Regions from separate parts of the Paenibacillus sp. HJGM_3 genome, predicted to be linked through region 1. Evidence: riboswitches for the same ligand, from Rfam matches in the RefSeq annotation. Region 1 holds a riboswitch; the other holds the start of a gene.
What was found. Region 1 has a riboswitch for cobalamin ahead of nrdI (class Ib ribonucleoside-diphosphate reductase assembly flavoprotein NrdI). Riboswitches for the same ligand answer to the same signal wherever they lie in the genome.
Positions count from the first base shown of each region.

Region 2: another riboswitch for cobalamin. It lies ahead of ACI5FR_RS22740 (ABC transporter substrate-binding protein); the one in region 1 lies ahead of nrdI (class Ib ribonucleoside-diphosphate reductase assembly flavoprotein NrdI).

Region 1 is NZ_JBJGED010000021.1:22,685-37,840, reverse strand. It holds gene ACI5FR_RS21720 (type 2 periplasmic-binding domain-containing protein) at 211-1,854, shown strand; gene ACI5FR_RS21715 (type 2 periplasmic-binding domain-containing protein) at 2,243-3,886, shown strand; cobalamin riboswitch at 3,999-4,201, shown strand; gene nrdI (class Ib ribonucleoside-diphosphate reductase assembly flavoprotein NrdI) at 4,425-4,790, shown strand; gene nrdE (class 1b ribonucleoside-diphosphate reductase subunit alpha) at 4,777-6,861, shown strand; gene nrdF (class 1b ribonucleoside-diphosphate reductase subunit beta) at 6,888-7,850, shown strand; gene ACI5FR_RS21695 (helix-turn-helix transcriptional regulator) at 7,847-8,734, opposite strand; gene ACI5FR_RS21690 (neutral/alkaline non-lysosomal ceramidase N-terminal domain-containing protein) at 8,947-10,257, shown strand; gene ACI5FR_RS21685 (Gfo/Idh/MocA family protein) at 10,254-11,255, shown strand; gene ACI5FR_RS21680 (Gfo/Idh/MocA family protein) at 11,252-12,241, shown strand; gene ACI5FR_RS21675 (alpha/beta hydrolase family protein) at 12,532-13,359, shown strand; gene ACI5FR_RS21670 (PAS domain S-box protein) at 13,537-15,156, shown strand, end outside.
Region 2 is NZ_JBJGED010000022.1:126,058-141,213, forward strand. It holds gene ACI5FR_RS22675 (spore germination protein) at 1-1,115, shown strand, start outside; gene ACI5FR_RS22680 (Ger(x)C family spore germination protein) at 1,121-2,272, shown strand; gene ACI5FR_RS22685 (Lrp/AsnC family transcriptional regulator) at 2,418-2,909, shown strand; gene ACI5FR_RS22690 (aminotransferase class I/II-fold pyridoxal phosphate-dependent enzyme) at 2,972-4,138, shown strand; gene ACI5FR_RS22695 (aspartyl-phosphate phosphatase Spo0E family protein) at 4,334-4,603, shown strand; gene ACI5FR_RS22700 (hypothetical protein) at 4,793-5,299, shown strand; gene ACI5FR_RS22705 (sensor histidine kinase) at 5,368-6,438, opposite strand; gene ACI5FR_RS22710 (response regulator transcription factor) at 6,435-7,106, opposite strand; gene ACI5FR_RS22715 (ABC transporter ATP-binding protein) at 7,323-8,090, shown strand; gene ACI5FR_RS22720 (FtsX-like permease family protein) at 8,077-10,026, shown strand; gene ACI5FR_RS22725 (hypothetical protein) at 10,079-10,234, opposite strand; gene ACI5FR_RS22730 (hypothetical protein) at 10,276-10,452, opposite strand; gene ACI5FR_RS22735 (DUF6254 family protein) at 10,660-10,764, opposite strand; cobalamin riboswitch at 10,918-11,124, shown strand; gene ACI5FR_RS22740 (ABC transporter substrate-binding protein) at 11,348-12,343, shown strand; gene ACI5FR_RS22745 (FecCD family ABC transporter permease) at 12,346-13,383, shown strand; gene ACI5FR_RS22750 (heme ABC transporter ATP-binding protein) at 13,396-14,172, shown strand; gene cobT (nicotinate-nucleotide--dimethylbenzimidazole phosphoribosyltransferase) at 14,431-15,156, shown strand, end outside.

The DNA of each region.
Region 1 (15,156 bases):
GACAAATACTTATGCTATATTAGTTACATACAGGATTTATACATGTAACAATAGAATTATTCGTATATCGTTATTTCCATACACTACGGCTGGAGGTGTCGCTTATATTCCAACATAACACGTAATGATTGTAAGCGATTTCTAATGAATGTGCACAGCATGAACAGACAGACACTATCAAACATTTTGAATCTCAGGGAGGTCATCTTGTTGAAAAAGCGGTTCAATCAAGTCGTCGTATTGACGATGGCATCGGCACTCATTCTTAGCGCCTGCGGCAAATCGGATACGGGCTCCGCGACGCCTACTCCAGGCAATTCATCCAGTCCGGCCAAATCTGCGGCCCCTACCAAAGAAAAGCTCACATTGAACTGGATGGTCGGTACGCCTACGAACAACTCCAGCCTCCCTTCCGGGGACAAGGACTTCGTTAAGAAAGCCATCGAAGAAAAATTCAACGTCGAGATCAAGTTGGATTACATGGCCATGGGTCCGGAATTCACCACGAAGCTGAATACGCTTCTCGCGTCGGGCACTGCGCCTGATATGTTCCATGCGGAAGGCACCGCAACGTCTAAATACGTAAATGATGGCGCAGTCCTGGATCTGACCAATTACGTAACGCCGGCCAAAATGCCCAACTATTTTAAATGGGTTACCGATACGGAGATGAAGCGGTATCAGGTCGGCGGCAAGTTCATGCGCGCTCCGGTGCCTTTTGAAAAGAACTGGTACATCTCTTATTATGTAAGGAAAGACTGGATCGATGCGTTGAACGCGAAGGATCCGAACCTCAAGCTGAAGGTGCCGACGAACTATGACGAAATGCTCGCGGTCATGAAGGCTTTCACTTTCAACGATCCGGACGGTAACGGCAAAAACGATACGTACGGGTTCACGACCGCCGGGGCAGGGACGTCCATCCCGGGCGACTTTCCTGAGTGGGTGAAGAACGGCATGGTGCCGGCGGGCTTTTATGTCGACAAGGACAACAACTTCATCGACAGCGGCACGAACCTCCGAACCGCCAAGGTTCTGGAGGATATCCGCAAAACGCTGGATTTGAAAGTCGTCGATCCCGATTGGTTCCTGAACAAATCAGGTGATCAATTCACGAAGATTCAGCAAGGAAAAGCGGGGATATTCTATTCCACCGTCCGTGACATAGCCTTCGACAACACGAGCAACAGCGTCCAGAAAAAGACTCGCGAAACTACGGGTAACCAAAAAGCCGAGTTCGCCGCTTTCCATATTGCGGGCGACGTTCCGGTCACCTATGAGCCGCTCCCAGGCGTACCGTTCCTGTTCAACGCCAAAGCGGATCCGAAAAAAGTGGAACGTACGATCGAGATCCTAGACTGGCTGGCTAGCCCGGAAGGCTATCTGCTCGCCAACTTCGGTAAGGAGAACGTGCACTACAAGAAGGAAGGCAATAAAATCACGCTTATCCCGGACGCGATTAAGAAGGACATCAGCGACAACGGCAACTTCACCGAAATATGGGGCGGCGTATTCAGCTATAATGTCAAGGATCCTTCCAACACGATCGGATTGCAAATCGTAGATCCTCGCGAAACGGACCATGACCGCGCTATCCTTGCTTCCATGAAGAAAAACAAATACTACTTGCTCGGTACGAACGTCGTACCTCCTGTAGGCCTGGATATCGGCTCATACCGGACTCAGATGCGGGCTAAGCAAGTCAAAGTGCTGTTCGAAGAGAAAGATTCCAGCAACTGGCCGAAATATCTGCAAGAATTGCTCGATACGTATAAAGCGAAAGCGATCTTCGACGCATACGCGGAGCAAATCTCCACAGCTCTTGGCAAAAAGGTTACGTTCAAAACAGATTGATATTCCACGAATACGGCTCCCGGGTTTTAACACCCGGGGGCTTTTTAATTACAAGAATCACCCAATCCATAACTATAGATTCTCCCTTGCTCTTAATATCGGAGAAGGGAGGATTTAGATAGTAAAAAAGGTAGTTGCCTAGACAAACCTTTATGCTATATTATAGTTACATACAGGATAGGTACAGGATATACTTTTATAAATTCTATACATGTAAAATACAGATCCGCTAAATTGTTATACAGTGGTATTTCCATAAATTACGGCTGGAGGTGTCGCTTATATTCCAACATAATAGGTATTGATTGTAAGCGGTTTCTAGTAAAGGTGCACAGTATGAACAGACAAACAAAAATCAAACATTTTGAATCCCAGGGAGGTCATCTTGTTGAAAAAGCGGTTCAATCAAGTCGTAGTATTAACGATGGCATCGGCACTCATTCTTAGCGCTTGCGGCAAATCGGATACAGGCTCCGCGACGCCTACTCCAGGCAACTCTTCCAGCCCGGCCAAATCTGCGGCCCCGACCAAAGAAAAGCTGACCCTCAGCTGGATGGTCGGTACGCCGACGAACAACTCCAGCCTTCCATCCGGGGATAAAGATTTTATCAAGAAGACGCTAGAAGAAAAGTTCAACGTAGAAATTAAGCTGGACTATATGGCTATGGGTCCGGAATTTACGCAGAAGCTGAATACGCTGCTTGCTTCGGGCAGCGCGCCTGACATGTTCCAGGCTGAGGGCACCGCTACGACCAAGTACGTCACAGACGGCGCTCTCATGGATATGACGAATTATGTGACGCCGGCCAAGATGCCGAACTACTTCAAGTGGGTTACCGACACGGAGATGAAGCGTTACCAAGTCGGCGGCAAGTTCATGCGCGCTCCTGTACCTTTCGAGAAAAACGCCTACTTCTCTTATTATGTTCGGAAAGACTGGATCGATGCGCTGAATGCGAAAGATCCTAGCCTCAAGCTGAAAGTGCCGACAAACTACGACGAAATGGTCGCGGTCATGAAGGCGTTTACGTTCAACGATCCTGACGGCAACGGCAAGAACGATACGTATGGGTTCACTACTGCCGGCGCCGGAACGTCCATCACCGGGGACTTCCCGGAATGGGTGAAGAACGGCTTGGTCCCTGCGAGCTTCTATGTGGATAAAGACAACAATTTCATCGATAGCGGCACGAACGTCCGCACCGCCAAGGTACTGGACGATATCCGCAAGCTGCTCGATATGAAGGTGGTCGATCCCGACTGGTTCCTGAACAAATCCGGGGAGCAGTTAACGAAGATTCAACAAGGCAAGGCCGGCATTTTCTACTCGGCGGTCCGCGACATTGCCTTCGACAATACGAACAACAGCGTTCAGAAAAAGACGCGCGAAGTAACCGGCAACCAAAAAGCCGAATTCGCGGCGTTCCATATCGCGGGCGACGTGCCGGTCAGCTACGAGCCGCTGCCAGGCGTACCGTTCCTGTTCAACGCAAAAGCGGATCCTAAAAAAATTGAGCGCACCATCGAGATTCTCGATTACCTTGCAACGCCGGAAGGGTACCTGCTCACCAACTTCGGGAAAGAAAACGTGCATTACAAGAAAGAAGGCAACAAGGTTACTCTGATTCCGGATGCGATCAAGAAGGACATCGGCGACAACGGTAACTTTACGGAAATTTGGAGCAGTGTATTCAGCTACAACGTGAAGGATCCATCCAACCAAATCGGCATCCAAATCATCGACCCGCGCGAAACCGATCATGACCGCGAAATTCTCGCCACCATGAAGAAGAACAAATACTACTTGCTCGGAACGAACGTAGTTCCTCCTGTAGGGCTTGATATCGGCTCTTACCGCACCCAAATGCGTGCTAAGCAAGTGAAAGTATTGTTCGAGGAGAAAGACTCCAGCAACTGGCCGAAATACTTGCAAGAACTGCTCGATACGTATAAAGCGAAAGCGATCTTCGACGCATACGCGGAGCAAATTTCTACAGCGCTTGGCAAAAAGGTCACGTTCAAAACCGATTGATCGTTGAGTTACCGGCTTCCGGGTTTAATTACCCGGGAGTTTTTTTATCTTTTTATTTTCTTCTTGGCGGTTGACAGAATCAATATCTTGATATAATCTGAAGTTCGACAACTACATATGGACATGTATGGGTGCCTGGCAGCGATCGGCTGCCAAGGCTTAATAGGGAAATTCGGTAGAGCAACAGCGAATCCGATGCGGTCCCGCCACTGTAACAGAGAAGCTCCTTCGATATGCCACTGGCCATAAGGCTGGGAAGGCGGAAGGTTGCGATGAATCTGGAGCCAGGAGACCTGCCCACGCATGAAGACACAACGGTACCTACGGGAGATAGGGGATGTGTCGGACAAGCTTGCAAGGACGAATTTGGGTTCGGGCTGCTGCCGGTTGGACAGCGGCGGGTTCGGACGGCTTCATCGTGCAGATGCGGGGCGTGTCTGGCTTTCTCTCGGGGGAGGCCGGATGCGCCTTTTTGATGTCGATATCGCCCATCGGGCACGCATGAAATACTAGATTGCTAGAGGGAGTGAAGCTCGCCATGTTAATCGTCTATGACTCCCGAACGGGGAATGTGGAGCGTTTCGTGAGGAAGCTCGGCCTCGATGTGCTTAAATTGCACGACTCCGAGTCGCAGCAGGTTGAGGAGCCGTTCGTCATGGTGACGTATACGACCGGGTTCGGTCATGTACCAGCCCAAGTGATGAACTTCCTGAATCGCAACCGTGCCCATCTGAGGGGGGTATCGGCCAGCGGGAACCGCAATTGGGGCGCATCGTTCGCCGGCAGCGCCGACGCCATCGCCGAGCAGTTCGGCGTCCCGATCGTTCATAAATTCGAGCTGTCCGGCACGTCTACCGATGTAGAACGATTTCGAGAGGGGTTGAACCGCGTTGCGGCACATTGAATTGAACAACCAGCTGATGCAGCGGACCGAAGATGGGTTTTACGATTTGGAGAAAGACCGCGAGGCGGCCGCCGCCTTCCTGGAGGAAGTGGAGACGAAGCGAATGAAGTTCCCATCCTTACGGGAGAAGCTCGACTACTTGATCCGGCATCACTATTATACGAACGTGTATGAGCGCTATACATACGAGCAAGTCGAGGCCGTCTATCGGCTGACCGACGAGGCGGGCTTCCGGTTCCAGTCGTATATGGCGGTCTCGAAGTTTTACAAGGACTACGCCCTCAAGACGGACGACAAAAGCCAGTATCTCGAGCGCTATGAAGACCGGGTAGCCATCGTGGCGCTCTTCCTTGGGCACGGGGACGCGGAGCTGGCCAAACGGATCGCGCTCGCCATGATCGAGCAGCGGCTGCAGCCGGCGACACCGACATTCTTGAATGCGGGCAAGAGCCGCAGAGGCGAGATGGTAAGCTGCTTCCTGCTGGAGATGGACGATTCGCTCAACTCGATCAATTATGTGCTCTGCACGTGCATGCAGCTGTCGAAGATCGGCGGCGGGGTCGCCGTGAACTTGTCCAAGCTGCGCGGGCGCGGCGAGCCCATCAAGGGCGTGGAGGGCGCGGCGAAAGGCATCATGCCGATTCTGAAGCTGCTCGAGGACGCATTCTCTTACGCGGATCAGATGGGGCAGCGCAAAGGCTCCGGAGCGGCGTACTACAACATTTTCGGCTGGGACGTGCTGGAGTTTCTCGATTGCAAAAAAATTAACGCCGATGAAAAGTCGCGCATCAAGACGCTGTCCATCGGGCTTATCGTACCGGACAAGCTGTACCGGCTCGCCGCCGAGAACAAGCCGCTTACGGTGTTCGGCTCCTATTCCGTCTATCAGGCCTATGGGAAGCACCTGGACGACTTGGACATCGATTCGATGTATGAGGAACTGCTCGCCAATCCGGCGGTGCTGAAGAAAACGGTGATGAGCGCGCGAGACATGCTGACGAAGATCGCTTCGATCCAGCTGGAGTCCGGCTATCCGTACATGATGAACAAGTCGAATGCGAACCGCGCTCACGCCTTGAAGGCGATCGGCGATGTGAAGATGTCCAACCTGTGCACCGAAATTTTCCAACTGCAAGAAACGTCCACGATCACCGACTACGACCAGCCGGATCACATTCGCCGCGACATCAGCTGCAATCTGGCTTCGCTCAACATCGTGAACGTCATGGAGCGCCGGGCGATCCGCGAATCCGTGCACGTCGGGATGGAAGCTCTGACGACCGTGAGCGACTTCTCGCAGATCGAGAACGCGCCCGGTGTCCGCAAAGCGAACAAGGAGCTGCATTCGGTCGGCCTCGGGGCGATGAATTTGAACGGCTTTTTGGCCAAAAACCGCATCGCGTACGAGAGCGAGGAAGCAAAGGATTTCGTCCGCACGTTCTTCATGATGATGAACTACTACTCGCTCGAGAAGAGCATGGAGATCGCCCGGGAACGGGGGGTTACGTTCCAGGATTTCGAGCGGTCGGAGTATGCGTCCGGCGTCTATTTCGCCAAGTATGTCGAGCAGGACTACCTCCCCCGTACGGAGAAGGTGGCGTCGCTGTTCGAGGGTATGGCCATTCCGACTCCGGCCGATTGGGCGGAGCTGAAGGAGCAGGTGCGGTGTCACGGCTTGTACCACGCTTATCGGCTGGCGATCGCGCCGACCCAGAGCATCTCTTACATCCAGAACGCGACGTCGAGCGTAATGCCGGTGGTGGAGCTCATCGAGACGCGTACATATGCGAATGCTACGACGTACTACCCGATGCCGTATTTGGCCCCGAATAATGTGTTTTATTACAAATCGGCTTACAACATGGACCAGTTCAAGATCATCGACCTGATCGCCGAGATCAGCCAGCATGTCGACCAGGGCATCTCCACGATCCTCCACGTCAACAGCAGCGTCTCTACGCGGGACTTGGCGCGCATGTACATTTATGCGGCTCACAAGGGGCTCAAGTCGTTGTACTACACCCGCACGAAGCATCTCTCGGTGGAAGAATGCACGAGCTGCGCCGTTTAAGGCAGCAGGACAAAGGAGGAGCGCGCATGCAAGCCGTCAATTGGAACCGGCCGGACGACGATTTCACACTGGCCTTCTGGCAGCAAAATGTAATGCAATTCTGGACGGATGAAGAAATTCCTCTGTCCGATGATATAATGGCGTGGATCGAGCTGAGCCCCGTCGAGCAGGACGTCTATATGAAGGTGCTCGGGGGCCTGACGCTGCTCGACACCGTGCAAGGCGGCGTAGGGATGCCGCGCATCGTGGAGCATGTAGACGGCCTGCAGCGCAAGGCGGTGCTGTCGTTTATGGGCATGATGGAGCAGATTCACGCCAAGTCGTACAGCAGCATCTTCACGACGCTCGCGACCGCGGAGAAGATCGACGACCTATTCCGCTGGGTCGAGAGCCATCCGCGCCTGCAGCTGAAGGCGAAGCGCATCTCCTCGGCTTACTCGGCCATCACGGGTCCACAGTCGCTCTATGTCGCTATGGCGGCATCGGTGCTTCTGGAGAGCTTTTTGTTCTACAGCGGGTTCTTCTACCCGTTGTACTTGGCGGGGCAAGGGAAAATGACGAGCAGCGGGGAAATCATCGACTTGATCCTGCGGGATGAGAGCATCCACGGGCTGTATGTAGGGACGCTGGCTCAGGAGGTTTACCGGCAGCTCACGCCTGGCGAGCGGGAGGCGGCGATTCGGGAACTGATGGAGCTGTTCGACGAGCTGTACGTCAATGAAGCCGCCTATACGGAAGAGCTGTACGCAGGCATCGGGCTGAAGGAGGAAGTGCTGGCGTACGTCCGGTACAACGCGAACAAGGCGTTTATGAACCTGGGCCTGGATCCGCACTTCCCGGAAGAGCCGGTCAACCCGATCGTGTTCAACGGTATCAGCACCCGGACGAAGCAGCATGACTTCTTCTCGAAGAAGGGCAACGGCTACGTCCGGACGCTGCATGTCGAAGCGCTCCGTGATGAAGATTTCGAGTTCCCGTCCGTCCGCTAGGAGAACGTCTGTAAACCGCTTATCGTATGGCGGAATTCCGACGGGGTTACGCCCTTCAGCTCCTTGAACACCCGGGAGAACGTCCGGAACGACTCGAATCCGACCTCGGCGGCGATGTCGGACACCGTCATCTCGGTGGACGCGAGCAAGCTCGAAGCTCGGCGGATGCGTAATGCGTGCACGTAGCTGAGGAAGCTTTGTCCGACGAGCTCCTTGAACGAACGGCTTATATACGGCACGCTCACCTGGAACATGGCGGCCAGATGCTCTAGTGTCAATTCGTCCTCCATATAATGCGTGTTCACGTACTGAATCAGCTTCCACGTCTCCTTCTTCTTCTCCGGCGCAAGGGGCTTTTGCGGGCGGGATATGCCGGCATGCGCGCGGATGAACAGCAGGAGCACCTCGACCAGCTTGGCGCGAATGATGCTGTTGCGTCCCAGCTCGTGGCCTTGGAACTCGCGGTGAAGCTCGTCGATCATCGATTTGGCGGAGGCGAACAACGCTTCGTTCAACTGCAGATGCGGATGGAGGTCGTCCCCGATCCGGAGCAGCAGGCTGCTCAGTTCCGGCTCGAGAAGCGCGTCGGTCAGAATGCCGATATCGAACATGCAGCAGACGAGCTCGAGCGAACTGTCGGTATCGTTCGAGAAGTTATGGATCTGATGAGGCAGCAGCATGAACAGGGTGCCGGGCTGGAACTCGTGCTTGACCCCGTTGATGAACATCCGGCCTTTGCCCCGGAACACGAGGCCGATCTCGGCAAATTCGTGATGGTGCACCGGATAGCTGTCGATCGTATGGATGCCGATATAGAAAGGGAACATGCCCTCCGTCACATTGCGGAGCTGTAGCGCGTCTTCATAGATCGGGAAAGTGGACATCGGACATCCTCCTGAAGCGTTTTCACATAGGTTTATACGCCCATTGTAGCACAGAGCCCGAGCGGGATGAATAGCCGTTCGGGCTTTTCCTGCGGAGCGGGAGGGGTCTGTAAAATTTGGCACACATCCCGGCATAATTGGCATGCAATCAAGCTTCTTGTCGTTTAGTATGAAGAGGAGATTGCGAGAGACGACAGGGAGGAACGAATCGGATGAAGCTGCTGTTGGGCTGTACCAAATTCGATATTACCCCGGACCGGCCGATCCCGCTTGCCGGGTTCGCCGTCCGCGAGAATAAGCCTTATGAAGCGATACACACATCCCTGTATTTGCGCGCGGCCGTCCTGCAGCAGGCCGACGCCGCGGACCAACGGGTGGGGGAGCCGGTGCTCATCGTGTCTGCCGACTTACTCTGGTGGGGGACCGACCGGATGGAGACGATCCGGGAGACGCTGCAGGCCCGCTTCGGCCTGAGCGCGGAGCGTATCATCCTGAACGCTACCCACAGCCATTCCGGCCCGCAGACGAGCTTCCGGTTCCATCGGCTGCTCGGCGCGCCGGATCCGGGTTACGTCGAGGCGCTCGAGCGGCAGCTGTACACGGCCGTCGAAGCTGCTCTCGCCGGCCTGGAGCCGGTGACCGTCGAGCGCGGGTCGGGCGAGTGCCGCAATGGGGTGCAGCGGAGAAAATATGCCGACGGAGGCGTGGTCGGGGGCGCATTCCCGGACGGGATCGCCGATCATGAGGTGAATGTGATCCGCTTCGCCCGGACCGACGGTTCGGTGAAGGCGCTGATGGTGCACTATGCATGCCATCCCGTGACGACGAATGAGAACGTGGTGTCCTCGGAATTCACGGGACATGCGATGGAGCGGTTGGAGCGCGAGCTGGACGGGTCGGTCTGCCTGTTCCTGCAGGGCTGCTGCGCGGATATTAATGTATACACGGAATCGGCCGATCCGTCCGCTTCCACGCCGCGGGAGAAGGTGGCGTACTTCGGCGAGCGGCTGGCGGATTCCGTCATTGGCGTCCTGAAGCGGCCGCTGAAGCGGCTGGCCGTGACGCCGTTCTCAAGCATGCGCCTGGCCATTCCGCTGCAGCTGAGACCGCTCGCCGGACGCGAGGAACTGCAGGCGCTTGCCGAGCGAGCCGGATCGCCCCACGACGAGTGGGCGCAAACGATGCTGCAGCAATTCGACCGCCGGGACACCACGCTTACGATGGAATTCGTCCGGATAGACGTGGCCGAAGGCTTGAGCTTCCTGGCGATGAACGCCGAGGTCGTCGTCGAGTATGGGCTGTACGTGAAGGCGATGAACGCCGACGTACTGCCGATGGGGTATTCCAACGGCATGATCGGCTATGTACCTCTCGCTTATCAGCTTCGCACGGATAGCTACGAATCGGACTCGTCGACGTACTACTTCCACATGCCGTCCCGGCTCCTCCCGGAGATCGAAGCTCCGGTACGCGAGGCGCTGCAACAGCTTGCAGGAAATATTGGAAAGGGGGAAGCCCAATGAAAGTGGCCGTCATCGGATGCGGTACAATGGGCAAGATGTACATGGAGCGGTTCGAGCTGATGCCGGAGGCGGAGCTCGTGGCGATCAGCAACCGTTCGGAGGGAGCGCTGCAGGAGTGTGCCTCCCGTTATGGGGCAACCCCGTACACGTCGTACGAGGAGCTGCTGGCGGCTACGGATGCTGAAGTCGTCTGTGTGACGCTGCCGACACATCTGCACAAGGAAGTCGTGCTGCTCGCCGCAGCGCAAGGCAAGCACATCATCTGCGAGAAGCCGCTCGCGTTGAATCCTGAGGATGCCCGCCTCATGCAGGAGGCATGCGAGCGGAGCGGGGTACGGCTGTTCGCGGCCCATGTGCTGCGCTTCTTCCCGGAATACGCCCAGCTCCGGCAGCAGGCGGCGGCCGGTACGATCGGTCGGATTGGCGTGAGCCATGCGAAGCGGGCCAGCAAATGCCCGCCCGCCGGCAGCTGGTACGTGGACAAGGCGCTAAGCGGCGGCATTATCCTCGATCTGATGATCCACGATCTGGACTTCCTCCGCTGGACGATCGGCGAGGTGAAGAGCGTCTTCGCCTCCGGCCGGCAAGCGGAAGGGGTCGAATACGCGTCGGTCACGCTCCGCTTCGTGAACGGGGCCATCGCGAATGTGGAGGCGTACTGGGGCTACCCGGGGCCGTTCCTGACCCAGGTGGAGCTCGCCGGTTCGCAAGGGCTGCTGCGCTACGACAGCACGCAGACCCGTTCGCTCGTCATTCAACGCTCGGACCCGGACGCGTTCCGGCTGAGGGGCGTCGGGTTCCCGAATCGGCCGGCGCTGAAGGACCCGTTCCAGGTCCAGCTGGAGCATTTCCTTGACTGCGTGCAGACGGGTAACGAGCCGCTCGTCAACGCGCATGACGGGGTGATGGCGGTGACGCTGGCGTGCGCCGCCGTCGAATCGCTGCGCACCGGCCGGCCGGTCCGGCTCGACGGCAAGCTAGAGGAGGTGTCCCGATGAAGAAGCTGCGGATTGGAATGATCAGTTTCGCCCATTCCCATGGGAACAGCTACTTACGAGAGCTGATGAAGCTGGACGACGTTCAGGTGGTCGGTCTGTACGACCCAGTGTACGAGCGGGTGGCCCCGCATGTGGAAGAGTGGGGACTTCCCTACTATGACGATCACGATAGGCTGCTGGCAGAGCCGATCGATGCGGTCGTGATTTGCTCGGAGAATGCCGAGCACGGCCGGTTCACGGCCGATGCGGCGCGTGCCGGCAAGCATGTGCTGTGCGAGAAGCCGCTTGGCGTCTCAACCGAGCAGATGCGCGGGATGATCGAGGTGTGCCGCGAGCACGGCGTGCAACTGATGACGGCGTTCCCCTGCCGCTACCTGGCGGCTGTCCTGGACGCGAAGTCCGCCGTCGAGGACGGAGCGATCGGCGACATCGTCGCGATCAAGGGGACGAACCGCGGGCGGATGCCCGGACGCTGGTTCATCGATCCGGCGCTGTCCGGAGGCGGAGCGGTGCTCGACCACACGGTGCACGTGATGGACTTGATGAACTGGTTCCTGAACACGGAGCCGGAGGAAGTGTATGCGGAAGTCGGAGAGCTGTTCCACGAGAACTTGGGGATCGACGACGCCGGCATGATTCACGTGAAGTTCGCGAACGGCGTGCTGGGAATCCTCGATCCCAGCTGGTCGCGGCCTGCCGGGTACGGCCGGGCCGACGTCACGATGGAGATCATCGGCACCAAGGGCGTGATCAGCCTCGACGGATTCGCTCAAGCGAACGAGGCGTACTACAGCGAGAGCGGCAAGACCGCCCGCATGTTCTGGGGCGACGGTATGGACGGACCGCTCGTGCGCGATTTCGTGAGGGCGCTGCGAGCCGGCGTGCCGGTGCCGATCAGCGGGGAAGACGGCCTAAAATCCGCGGCGGTCGCCATCGCCGCTTATGAATCGGCCAAACAAGGACGCCCGGTGCGGGTCAACCTATAACGAAACAGCCTTCCGGATCCCGGAAGGCTGCTTCTCTTGTACAGGCCAAGGAAAACTCATAAAAAAATGAAAATTGGAGAGCATTGACAGGAGACGGCCGGAATGATACGATGCTTTTAAAGCATAGTAATCTTATAGGAATTATAAGAAAAGTTTTCTGATCGAAGCCATTCGAGGAAGTGCATTCGTGCTTTAGCGGTAGCTTTTCTTGAAACATCAGAATTTTTGAGCTTCGCTCAAAACTTATTAATTCTGATGTTATATGATAAAAACAGCTGGAGGTTTCCCACATGGAGCATACGATCACGATCCCTTATAAAAACGACGAGCTGCGCGCGACGATCCATTACCCGAACCGCGAAGGCCGAGGGGGGATTCCCTTGGAGCGCTGCGCCACCGTCGTTCTGTGCCACGGCTTCGTCGGCAATCGGATCGGCGTCGATCGGCTGTTCGTGAATGCCGCCCGCCAGTTCAGCCGCGCCGGGTACGTCGTCGTCCGATTCGATTACGCCGGCTGTGGAGAGAGCACGGGCGATTATGGAGCGGGCGGGTTGACGGCCATGATCGAGCAGACGCGTACGGTGCTGGACTACTTGCTCGACGTGGATTATGTGGACCCGAATCGGCTGATCCTGATCGGCCACAGTCTGGGCGGTGCGGCGGCGCTCCTGACGGCCGCCCAGGACAAGCGAGTGAAGTCGCTTGTGCTCTGGTCCGCGGTCGCCCATCCGTTCAATGATATCGTCCGGATCGTCGGACAGTCGACATTTGACGAGTCGGTCCAGAAGGGCGCCGCCGATTACCTCGGCTATAGCCTCCAGCCCGAATTTTTCGAATCGCTCAAGACGCATCAACCGCTTGCTCAAGTACGCAAGTTTGCCGGAGACGTGCTCGTCGTGCATGGCACATCGGACGATACGATTCCGCCGGACTACAGCTCCATCTACCAGAAGGTGTTCTGGATGCGTACGGAGGGGCAGTGCGATTTGGAGTGGATCTTTCAAGCCAACCATACGTATTCCGACGGCAACAGCAAAGCCGAGCTATACGCTAAGACGATGCAATGGCTGGAAGACCGGGAACGGCAAAAGCAGGAATGGGGAAATTGGGAGATCTAAACGATTGGCCGCAACGCCGAGCTGCTTGTTTCAAGCAGCTCGATTTTTGTTTAAATATGAAAATATAGAAAAAAGTCTTGCATTCCTAGATTAATCTATAGAAGATTATAGATATAAATAGCGAAAATGTAAGCCTATGTGAACTTTCACACGCGACGACTTCGGGGGGCGGGAAGGTTGGAGCTTGTATCCTTAGCAAACGAACGTGAAATTTTCAAATCGTTCGTTCAAATGTCCATTGTGGCAGCCGGATGGATCGATATACACGGAAATTGGATAGCGGTCAATACGGCACTGTGCGAAATGTCCGGGTATGCGGAGCAGGAATGGCTCATGCCGCACTCCGTAGGGCCCGCGTTGCTCACGATCGGCGACCGCGCCGCAAGTCCGCTCGATTGCTTGGTAGAAGGCGGGGCCGGACGGTCCGTGCGAATGTATCACAAGAAAGGGTACTCCGACTTGGAGCTGTACAGCCGGAAAGTGGTCTTGTCCAACTCAAGATGCGACGGGTATTTGATTCAGTTTAAGGATATTCAACACTACCCGGATCCTACGCTGGAGCGAATTCGAGAGCTGGAGCATCAATCGAAGCTCGAACAAGCGCTGGTCTTAAGCAAGCAGCACTACAAGTCCTTGTTCGAACAGCATCCCGACGGCGTCTTTTCCCTGGATTTGCAGGCTCGGTTCCTGACGCTCAACGCCTCCTTCGAACGGATCACCGGCTATTCCGCAAGCGAGCTGTTCCAGACGAACTTCATCAACCGGACGTATCAGGAAGACTGGGCCGTTACATACGATCAATTCCTGCTGGCGGTCAAGGGCCAGCCGCGGGTGTTCAATACTAGGGTACAGCACAAGAACGGCGGGCTCATCGAGTTCCGCGTCTATTTGCTGCCCATACTCGTAGATCATGAGCCGAGGGGCGTCTACGGCATCGCGCAGGACATTACGCAGGAGAAGCGGCTCCTGGAGAAGCTGCGTTCCAGCGAGGGGATGTACAAGCTTATCGAAGAGAACTCGTTCGATCTGATCGCCCGTTGCGCGCTGGACGGGAAGCTGCTCTACATGTCCTCCATCGTCACCACCATGTTAGGGTACGCCCAGGAAGAGCTAAGAGACCAATACACGCAGCAGTATATGCACCCCGACGATCTGTTGCTCATGGAACAAAACTTCCAGTCCCAGTACCAGCGTGGAATGGAGCCTTCGCTTCATGCCTATAGGTTCCGCCACAAAGACGGCCACTATGTCTGGATGGAAACGATCATCTCGATGGTTCGCGACGCGGACGGAGCTGTCTCGGAGCTGCTCTGCGTATCGAGGGATATCTCGGAACGCAAACAGACCGAGGAGCTTATGCTTCGGTCCGAGAAATTGTTAATGGCCGGTCAGCTGGCTGCCGGCATTGCCCATGAAATTCGCAATCCACTGACGTCGATCAAGGGCTTCCTGCAGCTACTGGGCTCGCAGATGAAGGACAAACAGGAATTCGTCACGATCATGCGCTCCGAGCTGAACCGGATCGAGGAGATTACGAACGAGCTGCTGCTGCTCGCGAAACCTCATGCCCATGCGTTCCACAAGCACGAGCTGGGCGGGCTGCTGAAGCAGGTCGTGTCCATCATGGAGCCGCAATCGATTCTGAATAACGTGCAAGTCGTGAACACTCCCGCCATGGAGCCTTTATACATCCGATGCGACGAGAATCAGCTCAAGCAAGTGTTTATCAATTTCATCAAGAATGCGATCGAGGCAATGCCGAACGGCGGCCTGTTGCGGGTTACAGTAGAACGGCAT
Region 2 (15,156 bases), on a different contig from region 1:
TCGCCAATCCCCCCAACCGCACTCCGGAAGAATCCAGCACGGAAGTGTCCGTTAAAGGACCGCGCGACGCGTTCACGGAAGATGTGACCAGCAATGTGGCTCTGATCCGCAAACGGATGAAAACCTCTTCCCTATGCTGTGAGAAATTCGTGATCGGCGAGCGCAGCCATACGACCGTCGCGATGCTGTACATCGAGGATATTGCGCAGCCCGAGGTCGTAGAAGAAGCCAGACGAAGGCTGACCGTCTTGGACGTCGACGGCTTGCTAAGCAGCGCGCAGCTGGAGGAAGCGATGGCCGACCGAGCATTCTCCTTGTTTCCACTAATCGGCTACGTCGGCCGGCCCGATTATGTGGCCGACAGTTTGTTAAGAGGCCGGTTTGCCGTTCTCGTGGACGGATCGCCGATGGCGGTGATGGCGCCTACCAATCTGTTGGAAATTCTCAAGTCGCCGGAAGACGTGCATCTGCCTTTCTATTATGTGGCGTTGGAACGGGTACTGCGCTTGTTCGGCATGTGCGTCGCCCTGTTCCTTCCGGGGTTCTGGATCGCGGTGTCGGGCTTCAATCTGGACCAAATTCCGTTTCCACTGCTCGCAACGATCTCTTCCGCCCGAATCGGGCTTCCGTTATCCGGTCCGATGGACTTCTTCCTTATGCTCGTCCTGTTCGAGCTGTTCCGAGAAGCGGGTTTGCGGCTGCCCAAGGCGGTCGGTCAGACGGTTGCGGTCGTGGGCGGCCTGATCATAGGGGATGCCGCGATCAGTGCGGGCATTACGGGTCCCGTCACCCTTGTTGTCGCCGCCCTCTCCACGATGTCCATGTTCACCTTGATCAGCCAATCGCTTGCCGGGAGCATTACTGTCCTGCGGTTCCTCATCCTGGTCGTCTGCTTCATGTTCGGGATGTATGGGTTCATGTTATCCGTCGTCGGGCTCGCGCTGTACTTGTCTACGCTCGAATCGTTCGGGGTCCCGTATCTCACTCCCTTGTCTCCGCCCAAATTCCGAGAAATGGCGGCTGGCGTGTTGGCCATCCCTTGGAAGAAGCAAAAGCGGCGGCCTTCCTTCCTACATCCGGAGGACCCCACACGGAAAGGCGGGGAATCCCATTGAAGCGCATGGTGCGCCTGCTGGCGATCCTGTTCCCGCTACTGCTCGTCCTTAGCGGATGTTGGGACTTGAAGTCGATTGCGAATACGGATTATTTCACGGCACTCGGGTTCGATTACAAGGACGACCAGTATGTGATATACGCCCAAATGCTCGATTTCTCCAAAGTGGCCAAACAGGAAGGAGGCAAGCCTAGCCGGGCCGGGGGCGTCTGGACCGGGCGTGCGGAGGGGAGGACGATGTCGGACGCGATCGACAGCCTGTTCAAGACGGCCCAACAGAGAGTGTTTTATGGCCACATCTCTGCCATCGTGTTCACGGAGAATGCCCTGAAGCACGGCATTCACTCCTATTTGGACGGGCTCATCCGGTTCAGGGAGACTCGCTACACGCAATGGGTGTACGGAACGAAGGAGCCGATAGATCAAGTGTTCTCCGTGACGCCCTTCTTCAACCTCTCGCCGCTCGCTTCCATTCTGCATACACCGATCGAGACGTATATCCAGCAGTCCGACATCCGCCCCCTGCGGTTGTTCAAAGTTGTAACCGAGCTGCGGGAGCCCGGACAAACGCTGCTTCTCCCTTCCCTCGAAATTGTGGAGGATCAGTGGAAAAAAGACGAACGCGCGGACCCGAAGCTCGCCACGGGAGGCGTCTTCGCGATCAAAGACGGGAGCTTGCAAGGGTGGCTCGATTACAAGAAGCTGGTGGGCGTGCGCTGGGTCGAGCAAAGCTCGGTACACGCTTCCGTGACCATCGAGCAAAATGGCAAACCGGCAGCGAACATCTCCATCCGAAACATGAAGGCCAAGATAGTGCCCCATGCGAACGGCAACAAGGCGGGTTTCTCCATTCGGTTCACATGTAAAGCCGCCATTAACGCGCTCCTGCAGCCGATCGACGAGGAATCGATCAGACAGGAGACGGCCCGGGAAATTCGCACCCAGCTGGAGCAAACGTTCCAAGCCGGGAAGAAGCAATCGATCGATGTTTACACACTGGAGCACGTCCTGTACCATGACGCCTTTCCGGCCTGGAGCCGGCTGACCTCGAACGGCAGTATGCCGCTGCGTGACTACTCGCTCGATTCCGTGGAGATCGAGGTCAAGCTTGTCCATTCGGGTATGTTCAAGAATAAGGAAGAAGGGCGGCAATATTGACAACCCTTGGGGCGTGGCGAAGCGCCCCTTTCTCTTTATGGGGTTTCCCTTTGCATGGAACTGGGTTTGATGTATGATGGAGGATATCGCCTCAACTTGCAAGGCGCGCCGTATTCGATCTTTAGAGAATGGGGAGGGTGACCGGATGAACGAATTGAAGCATAAAATTCTGGAGCTGCTCAAGGAGGATGCCCGTCGCGGCGTCGATATCATCGCCACGATGCTGGACGTTTCTCAACAGGCGGTCATGGATTCGATCGACGAGATGGAAGCGGATCACGTGATCGTGAAGTACGCGACGATCGTCAATTGGAGCAAGGTCGACGAGGAGAAGGTGACGGCGCTGATCGAAGTCCAGATTACGCCGGAACGGGGCCGAGGGTTCGATGCGATCGCCGAGCGGGTGTATCTGTACCCGGAGGTGAAGTCCGTCTACCTCATGTCCGGCGCGTACGACCTGTTGGTCGAGGTAGAAGGCAAGAATTTGAAGGAAGTCGCCGCGTTCGTCTCCAACAAGCTGTCGCCGATCGAGAGCGTTCTGTCGACGAAGACGCATTTCATCCTTAAAAAATACAAGCAGGACGGCATCATCTTCGAGGAACACGTCGATGATCACCGGATGCAGATTTCACCATAAAGGAAGCGATGGCCATGATCAATCAGGACGAACTGCGGCCGGGAACGGCTGCTTCCAAGTCGATGAGCGACTATTTGTCGCCGGTTGTCCGCGATATTCCTCCATCGGGGATCCGCAAATTTTTTGATCTCGTGAGCGGGAGCAAGGACATTATCTCTCTAGGGGTGGGCGAGCCCGACTTCGTCACGCCGTGGCGCATCCGCGAAGCCTGCGTGTATTCGCTCGACCGGGGGCGTACCGCCTATACGCCGAACGCCGGGATGCCGGAGCTGCGCGAAGCGATCGCGGAGTACCTGCACCGTCAATTCGCCGTCGCCTATGAGCCGAAGGACGAGATTATCGTCACGATCGGCGGCAGCGAAGCGATCGACCTGGCCCTGCGCGCACTGATCTCCCCCGGGGACGAGATCCTGGTGCCGGAGCCGTGCTACATCTCCTATTCGCCGATTACGACGATCACCGGAGGTGTCCCGGTCGGCATCGAGACGTTCGCGAAGGACGATTTCAAGCTGACGGCCGAGTCCCTCCGCGCCAAGATCACGCCGAAGTCCAAGGTGCTCATCCTGTGCTACCCGAGCAACCCGACCGGCGGTATCATGACGCGCGAGGATTGGGTGCCAATCGCGAAGGTCGTCGAGGAGAACGATCTGATCGTCATCTCCGACGAGATCTATGCCGAGCTCACGTACGGCTCGAAGCATGTCAGCTTCGCTTCCTTACCGGGCATGAAGGACCGGACCATCCTCGTGAGCGGCTTCTCCAAGGCGTTCGCCATGACCGGCTGGCGGATGGGCTATGCGTGCGGCCACCGAGAGCTGATCGCCGCTATGCTCAAGATTCATCAGTACACGGTCATGTGCGCGCCCGTCATGGGGCAAGTGGCCGCCTACGCGGCGCTGACCAGCGGCATGGAAGAGATGGAGCGCATGGTTGAGGCTTATAACCAGCGGCGCCGGCTTGTCGTCCGGGGCTTTCGCGAGATCGGCCTGGAGTGCCATGAGCCGAAAGGCGCGTTTTATGCGTTCCCGTCTGTCGAATCGACAGGCTTGACCTCGGAGGAATTTTGTCAGCGGCTGTTGTATGAAGGCAAGGTCGCGGCGGTTCCCGGACACGTATTCGGACAAGGCGGAGAAGGCTACATCCGTTGTTCTTATGCGACTTCTACGTCTCAGCTGACCGAAGCGCTCGACCGCATCGGAAGCTTCGTCGACAAAATCAGAGTGGGATAACTGGCGAATTTTGCAATGGATAGTACATTAGGCACTCCCTCAATCGGGCAAATTCTGGTATATTGGACTTAGCTGCACGTCAGCTTGCCCGGGGCCCCCGCAAAGGTAAAGGAAAATGCTGCGTATGTACACGTCGCTTTGTGGGGTTTCTTCACGATCTTTGTCTAAAAGATTGAAGCGGGAGGAGGGATTTCTATGTATTATGAAACAAACATGGTTCGGTTATCCCAGCCCACGCTAGTCCGGGAGCCTTCCCAGCCGATTCGATGGTCGTACCAGGTGAAGAAGTTGGCCTCCAAGCCCGCGGAGCCGGAACGCAGATCGCTCGAAGAAGAAATTGTCGATCTGCGCAGGTCCATGGAGCAGGCGTTCATGGAGAATCAGTCCCTGACCGCTGAGATTGTCGTCGAGATCAGCCGGAAGCTGGATGAGAAAATCAACGAATACATGCGCCAGTCCAAGTAGACCGCGCTGCTCAGCACGAACCCATGCCCGTTTTCGCTTGCCGGCGAAGACGGGCTTTTATTGTTGCATTCGGCCGCTGCGGTGGAAGATTCCTCACGTTTTCCCGCCGGTGTCCGATATGATATGATAGGGTTGATAGTTGGAAGAGAGAGATTCAACCGGAGACGAGCCTGAGGGGAGAAACGGATCATGTGGAAGAAAAAAATTTCGCTTGCCCTTGTACTGATGATGGTCGTAGGCCTGCTGGCCGGCTGTGGCGGACCGAAATCGGACGTGCCGGTATTCGTCATGTTTCCCGAGAATTCGCCGTTTAACAAAAGCGAGGAGATGGAAGCGTCCCTCAAGGAGAAGGTGGGCGAGCAGCCTACCGTGGAAGTATTCGTCAGCCCGATGTTCAATATGGACAAGCTGATCGTAGAGCTGGCGGCCGGAGAGAACGGACTGTTCGTCGTGCCGAAGCAGCAGTTCGACGCGTTCGCGAGCCAGGAGGGCTACATCAGCCTGGACGATACGTTCAAGAAGGCGGATTACCCGGCCGGGGTGTACAAGGATGTGCTGTACGGCGTGCCGGTCACGAACACGAAGTGGCTGAAGGATCTCGGCTACAAGGGCGGCGAAGTCATGGCGTTCGTCCCGTTCCGTGCGAAGGACAAGGAGAAATCGAAGCAAGTGTTGAAGGCGATTATGGAGAAATAGCAGGCGCCTGCCTATAGGGTCACCGTCTCGGGAATCGGGGCGGTGGCCCGTTTGGTTTCACGGCGGCATTACGAATCCGCCCTGGTATAGAGCGTGCGGATTTTCGGAAAATGGACGGTAACCCGCGTATAGACGCCCTCCTGCGACTCGATCGAGAGGTCGTGCCCTAGCTTGAGCGCCATTTGCTTGGCCAAGTACAGTCCCATCCCCGTCGACTTGGCGTGGGTGCGTCCATTGGACCCGGTGAAGCCTTTGTCGAACACGCGGTGCAGGTCCTGAGGCGCAATGCCGATCCCGGTATCCTGCACGATCAGCCTCCGCTCCCGGGCGTCTTCCTCGAAGCGGACGGAGAGCTCGCCGCCTGCTTCCGTATATTTGACCCCGTTCGAGAGGAGCTGGTCGAGGATATACCCGAGCCATTTGGCGTCGCTGTAGACACGCTTCGGCTCCTCCTCCATCCGGAACCGGATGCGCTTGGTGATGAACAGCTTGGCCGCCTTCTTCACACTCTCTTTCACGATGGACCCTAGCTCGATCTCCGTGATCAGATAATCTCTCGAGAACGAGTCGATGCGGGAGTAGTAGAGTGCTTGTTCGACGTAATGGTCGATCTTGTCCAGCTCGTCTTCGAGCTTGTCCACGATATAGTCGACCGACTTGCCCCCGCTGTGCAGCAGGACGAGCCGGCTGGCGGCGATCGGGAGCTTGACTTCATGAATCCAGGACATAATAAAATCTTGATGGCTGCGCTTCTCCTGCATCAGCTGGCCGAGCTTCTCCGCATGATCGCGCTGAAGCTGGTTCAGCAGCTCGAGGTATACCGCTTGACCGGCGGTCTGCGGTTCCGGCAGGGCAGGGATGACGGTCGCAGCCGTGCCGGCACCTGCGGCGGGGGGATGGGTCAAATGTCGGATTACCGCTTCCAGCTCCCGATAGAACGGCCGCCGGTAGAAGTAGCCCGCCGCGAGATAGACGATGGCGGCGAACAAGACGCCCGCGTTCGCATACGCGATGTTGCTAAGCGTTGCGGACGATTCCCGGGTGCCGCTCACGTACATGAGCAGCGATTCGAACATCAGAACCAACATCGTAAAGAGGAGAAAGAACCGCTTGTCCCATACATAACGATAGAAGCTCATGGAATGATATACCCTTGTCCTTTCCGTGTCTCGATGAAGCCGAGCTTGCCGAGCTCGTCCATCTTTTTGCGCAGCCGGGTCATATTGACGGTGAGCGTATTGTCGTCAACGAAGCTCTCGTCCTCCCAGAGGCTGCGCATGAGCTTATCCCGGCTGACGATCGTACCGTGCTGGCGCAGCAGGATGCCCAATATTTTGAACTCGTTCTTCGTCAGCTCGATCTTCTGTTCCCCGCACAAGGCGGTGCCGTCCCGCAAATTCAGCACGACGCCGTTATGCTCCAGCACGTCGGAGCTGATCTCCATGTACGAGTAGGCGCGCCGGAGCAAGGCGTTGATCTTGGCCATCAGCACGTCGGGATAGAACGGCTTCTGGATGTAATCGTCGCCACCCATGTTCATCGCCATGATCATATCCATCGGGGTCGTCCGCGAGGAGACGAAGATCATCGGCACTTGAGACAATTGACGGATTTGCCGGCACCAATAGAACCCGTCGAAGGCGGGCAAGTTCACATCCATCAGCACGAGCTGCGGCTCTTCCCTCACGAACGTCTGCAGCACCTGCTCGAAGTCTTGGGCCAGCACAGGGGTGAAGCCCCATTTCTGTACGGTTTCGCCGACCAGTTCGGCAATGGTGCGCTCGTCTTCCACGATCATGATTTTCATCCGTCATGTCCTCCTATCGGCCGGAGTCCGGATCCGATTAGCATTGGCGTGATGCTCCTATTGTAAACGATATCCGGGGCGGGCAGGTTACAATGTTGTAAGGTTGCCGCCGTAACTTGTAAGCCTGTTCAATGGCCGGCCTGCAGGTGAGAAGGTACGATAGAGCCAGAACGAAGGCATGTAGGAACTTCGGCCAACGATGGGGAGGGCTGTACGATGAAATCGATAGTAGAAGCAAGGAATCTGCGAAAAGTATATGGGACGAAAGGCAACGTCGTCACCGCGTTGGAGGAGATCGACCTGACCGTGCGCGAAGGAGAATTCGTCGGCATTATGGGGCCGTCCGGCTCCGGCAAGACGACGCTGCTGAACGTGCTCGCCACGATCGATCAGGCCACGTCCGGGGAGATCGCCATCGACGGAGCGAGCATCCTCGACATGAAGGAAGAAGCGCTTGCCGAGTTCCGCCGGGAGAAGCTCGGCTTCCTGTTCCAGGATTACAACCTGCTCGACACCCTGACGGTTCGGGAGAACATCATGCTGCCGCTCGCCCTCGCGAAGCGCGAGCCGGGCGATATCGATCGCCGCGTCCAGGCGCTGGCCGAGCGCTTCGGCATCGGGGCCGTTCTGGAGCAGTATCCGTACCAAATCTCGGGCGGCCAGAAGCAGCGGACCGCGGCTTGCCGGGCGATAATCACGAAGCCGAGCCTGCTGCTCGCCGATGAGCCTACGGGCGCGCTGGATTCGAAATCGGCGACGGAGCTGCTCGAGTGCTTGAAGGACTTGAACATGCGCGACCGGGCGACAATTCTGATGGTGACGCACGACGCCTTCGCCGCGAGCTATTGCGGACGGGTGATGTTCATCAAGGACGGCCGCATGTTCACCGAGCTCGCGAGGGGCAATGCGGCCCGGACACAATTTTACAAGCAGGTGCTCGATGTGCTGATCGTGCTTGGGGGTGGGACGAGTGACGCTGTTTAGTCTTGCGCGCAAAAACATACTCGGCAATATCAAAAACTACCTGATCTACTTTTTCTCGCTTATTTTCAGCGTCGTGATCTATTTTACGTTCGTCTCGCTGCGGTACAGCGGAGACATAGCCGCCAGCACGATGCCGGCCAACGTCGTCCGCTCCATTTTCCTGCAAGCTTCGCTCCTGCTCCTCCTGTTCGTCGTCGTGTTCGTCTGGTACTCGAACGCCTTCTTCACTCGCAAGCGCAAGAAGGAGGTCGGCCTATACGCGCTGCTGGGCATGCGGAAGAAAACGATCGGGCGGATGCTTTTCTACGAGAACGTCATCATGGGCGCGATCGCCATCGTGGCGGGTATCGTACTGGGAGCATTTTCGTCCAAGCTGTTCACGATGATTCTGCTGAAGGTTATGGGGATAGAGGGGCACGTGAGCTTCAGGATCTCGCCCCATGCGATCGCCAATACCGTACTCGTGTTCGCGGTCATTCAGCTCTTGACGTCGATCAACAGCTACCGGCTCATCTATAGGTTCAAGCTGATTCAGCTGTTCCAGGCGGACAAGGAGGGGGAGCAGGAGCCCAAAGCCAAATTCGTCACGGCCGTCCTAGCCGTGCTGTTCATCGGGTTTGCCTACTGGATCTCAGGTCGGGATATTCAGTCCAATGCCGAATTTACAACGAATATTGTCCTTTTGCTAGCGACCCTAATCGTGGGCACGTTCCTGCTGTTCCGATCTCTTACGATCTACGTGCTGAAGCGGGCGCGCGGCCACAAGCCGCTGTACTACAAGGGCATGAACCTTGTCAGCATCTCTCAGTTGCTGTACAGGATGAACGGCAACGCCCGGACACTCGCCATGGTGACCTTGCTCAGCACGCTCACGATGCTGCTTAGCGGCGCCAGCTTCAGCGAGTTCTACAGCAACAAGATTACCCAGGAGCGGAAGGCTCCGTTCAGCTACATGCATTTATCCCAGGGTGAAGCCTTCGATGCACAGGTCGAACGGATCATTCGCAGCGATACATCCCATCCGGTGGTGGCCCAAGTGGACGTTCCGGTCGTGAAGACAAAAGGTGCGTTCTCGGACCCGACTATGCTGCCGAGCCGCTATTACGAGGTCGACGAACGTCCGCTCAACTTCCTCTCAGTGAGCACCTACAATCGCTTGCAGCAAGCTCTTGGTAAAAGCAGGATGCTCGCACCGCCTGCCGAGTGGGAACTAATCGCCATCCGGCCTATGTACACCGGCTTCACAAACCGCGACTTTCAGGGCAAGACGCTGCAGCCAGAGTTGCCGGGAGGCAGTCTGACCCTAACGTTCGGGGATTTGACGGAGGACCGGGTTATCAACTGGAAGTTCCCGGACTTTTACTTCGTGGTGAACGATGCACGGTTCGCCGAGATGGCGAAGCAGGTGCCGCCTGTGGTATACCGGGCCTATGAGGTCCAGGACGAGTCTCAGGCCGAAGCGACCGGCGAGCAATTGATGCGCATGCCGGAGGCGGACAAGGCGCAGCTGTCCTCCTACGCCACATTCTACAAGGCAGGGCTTGAGAGCGCCGGTCTCGACATGTTCATCTTCGCTTTCCTCGGCCTCGTCTTTCTGGCCGCGACGGGCAGCGTCATCTACTTCAAGCAGCTGACCGATGCGCATGCCGAGAAGGACCGGTACGCCATCCTGCGCAAGATCGGCGTGAGCCGCCGGGCGATACACGGTTCGATCGCTAAGCAGACGCTGTTCGTGTTCGCGCTGCCGCTCCTCGTCGGCCTGACACACAGCATCGTGCTGATGTCTCGGCTCACGACCGTGCTCAGCGGGCTGATCGATGTGAACCTGACGGTACCAATCGTCACATCGCTCTCGCTGTATGCGCTCATCTATGCCGTCTACTATGGCTTGACCGTTCACTCGTTCAATCGGATCGTGAACGGGCGGGCTGCCTAAACGAAGTAAAGCCCGTCCGGAGGGTGAAGTCCCGGACGGGCTTGGGCCGTTATTATTGCGGACGGATGCGGACGACGCCAATGTCGACAGCGTTGATGGCGAATGCATTGCCCCCTTGGTTGATGGAGGCGCTGGCGGACTGCTTCGTCTTGATTTTCGTATTGCCTTTCCCCCATTTTTGCACATTGTTTTTTTTAGAGCGCGGCATAGTGGTCACCCCCTTTCAAGCGCGATGGAGAGAGGGGATTGCTAGCGACGACGACGGCGATTACGCAGCACTTCTTTGAGAATTTTAACGTTCAAGGCGTTACTCGCTAAGGCATTCCCGCTCTCCGTTTTGGCCGTAGCCGATTGCTGAATTTTGATGACGAGGAACTTGTTCTTGCCGATCCGGAAGCGAAATGTCTTAAAATGAGTCCGGTTCATCGTTCACCCTCCTTGTCCGTCGACTTCCCTAGTATTCTATGAAAGCGGAGGATTAGTAGACACGGCGAGTCGGCTATGCAGGCAACCCAAAATACCCCGTACTTTGCGGCGACCCTGTGATTATTAAATTCTGATTTGATAAAAAAGCCGGGGAGCCGTAAGCTCCGCCGGCCGTAAAGCAATCATGCCTCATGAGCGGCTAGGCGTCTACTCTTCGGAGAGCTCCTTCAGGGATTTCACTTTCCCGTGGGGATGTTGAGTTTGCTTGCGCATCTTCACCAAATTCTCTCGGCGTGCTTTGGACGTCGTCACTGGGACATTCCCCTTTCGCTATGAAGTGGTTGCTCGTTTGTAGGATGTCACGTCCTGGCTTATTTTAGTCGCCGCCGGCGGACTCTATCTCCACACTTGCCAGATTCAGGGGCATGCACTATAATTCATAGCGTGGAAGCTTAGTCAAACGAATACTTGGAATACCTGCCAGGTGCCGCGCATGTCCGGATGCATATTCAACCGGAGATCGGGGTTAAAAGGGAAGTCGGTGAGAATCCGACACGGTCCCGCCACTGTAAGCTAGGGATGTTCCTCACAAGGCCACTGTCCGTCCGGATGGGAAGGCGAGGAAGATCGGAACCTACAAGTCAGGAGACCTGCCTGGATAGGGAAAAGCACATGGAATCCTTCGAGGAAAAGGACCGGCTGAATCAGGAGCAGGAATGCTAGTGTTGCATTTGCGCCTCACGGCGCGAGGCAAGACGTCTCCCTTGATTTGCTGAACCTCTGTCCGACCGGATAGAGGTTTTTGTATTTTGTATTTCCTATCATGCTTTTTTGTCCATGGCGATTCGGTAGACCAAGCTCTCAACTATAAAGGCAAGAATGGGGAGCGAGAAGGATGAAGAAAACACGGTATCTGGTATTGGCGGCGGCGCTGCTGATGGGTCTGGCTGCAGGCTGCGGGGACAAGGGAGGGGCGCCGACCGGTGTGCAGGACCCGGCAAAGGCTGCCGCAACGCCGAACGCCTCGGCGACTGCGACGCCGACGGCTACGGCAAGTGCTAACAGTAAGAAGACGGTATATCCGCTGACTGTCAAGGACGCTTCGGGCAAAGAAGTGACGTTCGCCAAAGCCCCGGAGCGGATCGTCTCGCTCTCGCCGAGCGAGACCGAAGTGCTGTTCGCCCTGGGCCTGGGCAGCAAAATCGTAGGCGTCACCGACTACGACGACTACCCGGCGGAAGCAAAGACAAAGCCGAAGATGGGCAACCTGCAGGGCAATTCCGAAGCGATTCTAGCGGCCAATCCCGACATCGTGTTTGCCGGCCTGTCGCTCAACAAAAAATCGGTCGAGAAGCTGACCGAGCTCAAGATGAACTTGTTCTCGGTAGAGCCGAAGACGGTGGATCAGGCGATCGAGCGCATTGCGCTGTACGGCCGCATTACCGATACGCAGGAGCAAGCGGACAAAGTGATTGCCCAGATGAAGGCCGAGAAGCAAAAGGTCGTCGATGCGGTCAAAGGGCTGAAGGACGACCAAAAGAAGAAGGTGTACATCGAGTTCTCCCCGGGCTGGACGGTCGGCAAAGGGGAGTTCATGGACGATCTCATCACGATCGCGGGCGGGGTGAACGTAGCCTCCGACTTGACCGGCTGGAAGCAGATCAGCGAGGAGAAAATCATCCAGTCGAACCCGGACGTCATTCTGTTCGCGAAGGGCGTGCCCGATCTGGAGAAGACGATCCGCGGCCGCAGCGGCTGGGACAAAATCAGCGCAATTGCGAACAACCGGGTGGCCGGGTTGGACGACAACCTGCTGTCGCGTCCGGGTCCGCGCATCACGCAAGGCCTCTATGAAATCGCCAAGGCCATTTATCCCGATCTGGTGAAATAAACATGAAGAAAAAGCTGTTGGGTTGGGGAGGAGCAGGCATGCTTCTCCTTGTTCTCTCTCTGGTGATCAGCTTGTCGATGGGCTCGGCACGGCTGCCGATCAGCGACGTATGGCTCATTCTGCTGCATCATATACCGGTACTAGGAGACTGGGTGCATCCGACTTGGCCGGACTCTTCCGAGCAAATCGTGCTGAAGGTCCGTTTCCCTCGCATTATGCTCGGCATTCTGGTGGGCGCGGCGCTGTCCCTGGCCGGGGCGGGCTATCAGGGTGTGCTTCGCAACCCGCTGGCCGATCCGTATACGCTGGGCGTCGCTTCGGGAGCATCCGTGGGGGCGGCATTCCTGATTTTATTCGGCCTGCAGTTTGCGCTCTTCGGGCAATGGACGGTGCCGATGGTGGCGTTCGTGACCGGCTTGGTCAGCCTGTGGATCGTGTTCCGGCTGGCCAATTTCAACGGCAAATTCCAGCTGGAGACGATTATTTTATCCGGCGTCGTCGTGTCCGCCTTCCTCGGGGCGATCGTGTCGTTCATGGTGTCGATGTCGAACCGGGTGGTGAACGAGATCCTGTTCTGGCTGATGGGCAGCTTGGCGCTGAGAGGCTGGAAGTTTACGGGGGTCGTACTGCCGTACTTGATCTTAGGATTCATCGTCCTGGTTATGTATTCCCGGTCGCTGAACTTGTTCGCCTTGGGCGAAAGGCAGGCGGCGCATCTGGGGGTGCCGGTGGAGCGGACGAAGAAGATCATTCTGATCTTCTCCACGCTGCTGACGGCGGCCGCCGTCTCGGTGTCCGGGGTGATCGGGTTCGTCGGGCTCATCACGCCGCATCTCGTCCGGCTCCTCGTCGGTCCGGATTATCGGCTCATTATTCCGCTGTCCATGATCGCGGGCGGCATCTATGTGCTGTGGGCGGATACGATCGCGCGGATGGCGCTTAGTCCTACGGAAATCCCGCTCGGAGTGGTCACGGCGTTCCTGGGCGCGCCGTTCTTCGCCTATTTGCTGAGCAAGCACAAGAAAACGCTGAGAGGCTGAGGAGGGAGCGTCATGATCACCGTACAACGGGCAACCAAATCGTTCGACCGGCAGCTTATTCTGAGGGATGTCGGGTTCACGGTCGGCCGAGGCGAGCTGTTCGGCATCATCGGGCCGAACGGGAGCGGGAAGTCGACGCTGCTGAAGCTGCTGTCGGGCCTGGAAGCGGCCGATTCCGGCACCGTGGAGCTCGACGGGCGCGCGGTTCATGCGTATTCGCGCAAGGAGCTGGCGCGTTGGGTCGCCGTGCTGCAGCAGGACGCGCTGCCGCCGATCGGCTTCACCGTACGCGACGTGGTCGAGATGGGCCGCTTCCCGTTCCAGAACTGGCTCGGCGAGGAGCGGGAGGATACCGCGTCGCTGGTCGATGCGATTATGGCGAAGCTGAGCCTAGACGCTCTAGCGGAGCGGACGCTGGAGCATCTGAGCGGCGGCGAGCGGCAGCGCGTGGCGCTGGCCAAGGTGATGGCGCAGCAGCCGAAGCTGCTCCTGCTCGACGAGCCGACGACGTACCTCGACATCGGCTACCAGCTGCAGATGATGGACGCTGTCCGCCGTTGGCAGCGGGAAGCCGACCTCACGGTCGTGGCGGTGCTGCACGACTTGAACCTGGCGGCGCAATATTGCGACCGGCTGCTCGTGCTGCACGGCGGCGCCGTCGCGCAGGTCGGCACGCCGGTCGAGGTGATGCGCCGCGAGCTGATCGCCGACGTCTACGGGACGGAGCCGATCATCCTGGCGCATCCGGTGAGCGGGGCGCCGCAGATTATGCTGCAGCCCTCGGGGTAGGTGCGAGGTCTCTTCAATGGGACGAAATAGATGGAAAAATATCCTTTATGGATAAGGAACATCGGGTTTCGCATGCCATAGAGGAAAAATGTTCAGTTATTGCTTCTATTTTTTGTGGAAATGGATTCCTCAGAGCTATTAGGATCGGGGGTTACAGAGATGGATCAAGGGGAACGAACGAGTGAGGCTCGATCGCGAGGAGAGAAGGAGCGGCTGGTGGCGGAGGCGATCGGGCGCATCGGACCGATCGATGCCGCGATGGTGCAAGCCGCCGGCGAGCGGCTCGATCAGCTGACGAAGCCGCCGGGCAGCCTTGGGCGGCTCGAGGAGATCGCGCGGCAGGTGGCCGGTATCACCGGCACGCTATCGCCCGACTTGTCGCGCAAGGCGGTCATTGTCATGGCCGGCGACCACGGGGTGTGCGTAGAGGGGGTGAGCGCCTTCCCGCCCGAGGTGACGCCGCAGATGGTGCTGAACTTCCTGCACGGCGGCGCGGCGGTCAACGTGCTGGCCCGTCATGCGGGCGCCGATGTGGTGTGCGTCGATGTCGGCGTGAACGCCGACATCGAGCACCCGCAGCTCGTGCGCCGCAAGGTGCGGTACGGCACGGCGAATATCGCCGCCGGCCCGGCGATGAGCCGCGAGGAAGCCGCCGAGGCGATCGTCGCGGGGCTCGAGACGGTGCGCGACCTCGCGGAGCGCGGCTACCGGCTGTTCGCGACCGGCGAGATGGGCATCGGCAACACGACGCCGAGCTCGGCGCTGCTCGCGGCGCTGACCGGTGCGGACGCGGAAGCGATCGTCGGGCGCGGCACCGGCATCGACGAGGCGAAGCGGCTGCACAAGGCCGCCGTCGTGCGCCGCGCCCTCGAGGCGAACCGCGACCGGCTCGGCGGCGGCGGTGACGCGCTCGGCGCGCTGGCCGCGGTCGGCGGCCTAGAGATCGCCGGCCTTGTCGGCGTCATCCTCGGCGCCGCCGCGCAC